2 regions of the Pseudomonas pohangensis genome follow, and region 1 is predicted to be linked to the other one. Evidence: predicted binding sites of a transcription regulator. Region 1 holds the regulator's gene; the other holds the start of a gene.
The links. Region 1 encodes sigma-54, which starts transcription at its own class of promoters, with help from an activator protein. Its sites were predicted from a motif close to ANTGGCATNNANNTTGCTNT; they were not measured.
Positions count from the first base shown of each region.

Region 2: a site for sigma-54 is predicted at 761-780, ahead of BLT89_RS03035 (CmpA/NrtA family ABC transporter substrate-binding protein). Genes of this name have one in related genera too.

Region 1 is NZ_LT629785.1:422,535-424,722, reverse strand. It holds gene lptB (LPS export ABC transporter ATP-binding protein) at 1-3, shown strand, start outside; gene BLT89_RS02050 (RNA polymerase factor sigma-54) at 145-1,647, shown strand; gene hpf (ribosome hibernation-promoting factor, HPF/YfiA family) at 1,730-2,038, shown strand; gene ptsN (PTS IIA-like nitrogen regulatory protein PtsN) at 2,056-2,188, shown strand, end outside.
Region 2 is NZ_LT629785.1:626,773-628,960, forward strand. It holds gene BLT89_RS03030 (alpha/beta hydrolase) at 1-677, opposite strand, end outside; gene BLT89_RS03035 (CmpA/NrtA family ABC transporter substrate-binding protein) at 821-2,038, shown strand; gene BLT89_RS03040 (ANTAR domain-containing response regulator) at 2,041-2,188, shown strand, end outside.

The DNA of each region.
Region 1 (2,188 bases):
TAGACGCCGGCACTCCCGTGAGCCTCCGCACCGCGGAGGAAAGTAACCGGCTGCCGGCATATACTTTGCCCTGTCCCACGGCCTTGGCGCCCCGAACCTGATGGCGGGTATCCGCCAGTTGAAAAAGGTGAATTTTTCCAAGTCATGAAACACTCGCTAGTCCTAAAAATGGGCCAGCAGCTGACGATGACACCGCAGCTGCAACAGGCGATCCGGTTGCTCCAGCTTTCGACGCTGGATCTGCAGCAGGAAATTCAGGAGGCCCTCGACTCCAACCCCATGCTGGAGCGTCAGGAAGAAGGCGAGGACTTCGACAATGACGATCCGCTGGCTGACGACGGCGAGAACACCGAAACCGCCACAACTGCTCCCAGCCAGGAAGCCAGCTACGACAGCGCGACGGAAAATACCGAGCGCTTCGATGAGGGCGAATGGACCGAGCGTATTCCTGGCGAACTGCCGGTAGATACTGCCTGGGAGGACATTTACCAGACCAGCGCCAGCAGCCTGCCCAGCAACGACTCTGAAGAATGGGATTTCACCGCGCGGACCTCTGCCGGTGAAAGCCTGCAAAGCCATCTGCTCTGGCAGCTCAATCTGACCCAGATGTCAGAAACCGACCAGTTGATTGCCGTAACGCTGGTCGACTGCATCAGCAACGATGGCTATCTGGAAGAATCACTCGAGGAAATCCTGCAGGCTTTCGACCCGGAACTCGACATCGAACTGGATGAACTGGAAGCCGTCCTGCACCGAATTCAGCTTTTTGATCCGGTTGGTTGCGGCTCGCGGGACCTGCGCGAATGCCTGCTGATCCAGTTGCGCCAGTTGCCCGAGACAATGCCCTGGCGCAGCGAGGCGCAGCGTCTGGTCAGTGATTTTCTCGCACTGCTCGGCAATCGTGACTACACCCAGTTGATGCGCAGGATGAAGATCAAGGAAGGCGACCTGCGGCCGATCATTGCCCTGATTCAAAGCCTCAATCCGCGGCCAGGCTCGCAGATCGAATCCACTGAAGCGGAATATGTGATCCCCGATGTACTGGTACACAAGCACAATGGCCGCTGGCTGGTCGAACTCAACCAGGAGTCCGTGCCCCGCCTGCGGGTAAACCCGCAGTACGCCAGCTTTGTTCGCCGCGCCGACGCCAGCTCGGACAATACCTTTATGCGCAACCAGTTACAGGAAGCCCGCTGGTTCATCAAAAGCCTGCTCAGTCGCAATGAAACCCTGCTCAAGGTTGCCACGCAGATTGTCGAGCACCAGCGCGGCTTTCTCGAGTACGGTGCTGAAGCCATGAAACCGCTGATCCTGCATGACATAGCCGAAGCCGTTGGCATGCACGAATCGACCATTTCCCGTGTCACCACGCAAAAGTTCATGCACACCCCGCGGGGCATTTATGAGCTGAAATACTTTTTCTCAAGCCACGTAAGCACGGCTGAGGGCGGCGAATGCTCGTCCACGGCAATCCGCGCCATAATCAAGAAGCTGGTAGCTGCGGAAAGTCAGAAAAAGCCGTTGAGTGACAGCAAAATTGCAGGTCTACTTGAGGCACAAGGCATCCAGGTAGCACGCCGGACCGTTGCCAAATATCGGGAATCCCTCGGCATTGCCTCCTCCAGTGAACGCAAACGCTTAATGTAAAAAGGCTTGATCCGCAACAACAGTGTCCCGGTGACAGGTGCAGTAACCTGTCGCTCATACACGGCAACAAGGAGAATGCAGTATGCAAGTGAACATCAGTGGACATCAGCTGGATGTAACCGACGCCATGCGTGAATATGTCGGTGAAAAACTTGGCAAACTTGAACGCCATTTCGACAAAATCACCAACGTACAAGTAATCATGCAGGTCGAGAAGCTCAAACAACAGGTTGAAGCTACCCTGCATGTGGCAGGTCGTGAAGTAGTCGCCAATGCCGAGCATGAAGACATGTACGCAGCCATTGACCTGCTGACCGACAAACTGGATCGCCAGCTGATCAAGCACAAAGAAAAGCAGCTTGACCACAAGCACGGCGTCACCACCCGATAATCACGTACCCATCCCCCATGATCCTAATTGAGCAAATCCTGACCCCCGGCCGTTGTCTGGTTAACGTGCCGGGTGGCAGCAAAAAACGCGTTCTCGAGCAGATTGCCAGTCTGGTTGTGCGCGAACTTCCCGATCTGGATAGCCAGAGCA
Region 2 (2,188 bases), 200 kb from region 1:
TGGAACGCCGGACTGGCAGCAGATGCGTCGCTGCGCGCACGTTGCGCCGTCATCTGGCTGAGTACCGCAGCAATGTTGCCGCCCGCGCTTTCACCGGCAAGGCCAACCAGTGCCGGATCACAGCCAAACTGCGCAGCGTGCGCCACGGCATAGTCGAAGGCGCACAGGGAGTCTTCGATACCCACCGGAAAACGGTGTTCCGGCGCCAGCCGGTATTCAACCGAGAGGAAGCACACGCCGGTGCGATTGGCCAGATGGCGCAGCATCGAGTCACCCGATTGTAGATCGCCGAGTACCCAGCCGCCACCGTGGTAATAGACCACCAGCGCCGAGTCGGCTGTGGCCTGTGCCGGGCGATAGAGCCTGACGGGTATCGGACCATGGGGGCCGTCAATGCTGAAATTCTGGATCTCGGCCACGTGCGGAGTGTCACCGAAAATCCAGGCTTCGCGGGTCAGTTCGATGCGCCCGGCAGCGATCGGTTTGCTCTCGAAGGTTTCCGCTGCCAGCAGATTCAGCAGGCGCAACCCGAGCTGGGCAGTCGGGTGCAGTTCCTGCCCGTCAATGCGTATGGCTGCACCGCCGAGCTTGCGCTGCAGGCCCATTGGCAGGTTGCCGAGAAAGCGGAACAGGCTTCGGGCGATGCGGTCTGCCCGGGTGATGTGCGTCTGGGACATGGCGACTGTGCTCTGTCGGGTGCGGGTAGGCCGAGATTAAATAATGCCTGCTCGGGTGTATATCTATTGTTCAGGCAAGCGCTGCTGGCACAGCGCTTGCTAAACCTGTGGTAACGACTATTCCGTTGCCACAACGAAAACCCATGAATCAACAGCACGCAGCGCCGCGTAACAATGCCCTGGATTGGGTCGATGGTTCCGATGCGCCGGAAAAGAGCAGCCTGAATATCGGCTTTATGGCGTTGAGTGACAGCGCATCGCTGATCGTCGCGGCTACCCAGGAATTCGCCCAGCCCTATGGCCTGCGCCTGCAGTTGCGCCGGCAGTCGTCGTGGTCCGCGCTGAGCGAGCGCCTGCACAGTGGCGAGCTGGATGCGGCGCAGGGGCTGTATGGTCTGGTTTACGCCATGCAGCTGGGGCTGGCCGGTTTGCCGCAGCTGCCGATGGCAGTGCTCATGGGGCTGGCGCAGAACGGCCAGAGCATCAATCTGTCGACCCGTCTGCAACTGGCCGGCGTGAACAATAGTGAGGCGCTGGTGCGGCATGTGCGCCAGGCTGGTGCACGGCTGACACTGGCGCATACCTTTCCCGGCGGCACCCATGCCCTGTGGCTGTATTACTGGCTGGCCAGCCTGGGCATCCACCCGCTGCGTGATGTCGACACCCTGGTGGTGCCGCCGGCACAGATGGTCGCGCACCTGCAGGCCGGGCGTATCGATGGCTTCTGCGCCGGCGAGCCGTGGGGCGCACAGGCGGTGGCGCAACGCCAGGGCTTTACCCTGTGCACCAGCCAGCAGCTGTGGCCGGACCACCCGGAAAAGGTACTGGCGTGCACCCGCGAGTTTGTCGAAAACTGCCCCAATGCAGCGCGCGCGCTGGTCATGGCGGTGCTCGAGGCCAGCCGCTTTCTGGATGCCAACGAGGAAAACCGGCGTGCCGCAAGTTGTCTGCTGAGTGCCGATGCCTTTCTGGCGGCGCCGCTGACGGCTATCCAGCCGCGCTTTCTCGGTGCCTACGAAGACGGCAATGGCCATGCCTGGCGCGATCCCCATGCGCTGCGCTTTTTTGCCGAAGGGGCGGTGAACATGCCGTACCTGTCCGATGGCATGTGGTTTCTCACCCAGTTCCGCCGCTGGGGCCTGCTGCGCGAGGAGCCGGATTATCTCGGGCTGGCCCGTGCCGTGCAGCAGACCGCCCTGTATGGCGAGGCGGCCAGCCAGCTCGGTGTTGCCGTGCCGGCCGGCATGCGCAGCAGCACGCTGTTCGACGGCAGCTGCTGGGACGGGCAGGATCCGGCCGCCTATGCGCGCAGTTTTGCGCTGCATGCAATGACAGATGCCCGTCCGCTGGCGAGATGCTGAACATGCGCATTCTGCTGATTGACGATACCGCACAGAAACTCGGCCGCCTGAAAACCGCCCTGAGCGAGGCGGGCTTCGAGGTGATCGAGGAGTCCGGTCTGGTCATCGACCTGCCCAAGCGCGTCGAGGTGCTGTGCCCGGATGTGATCC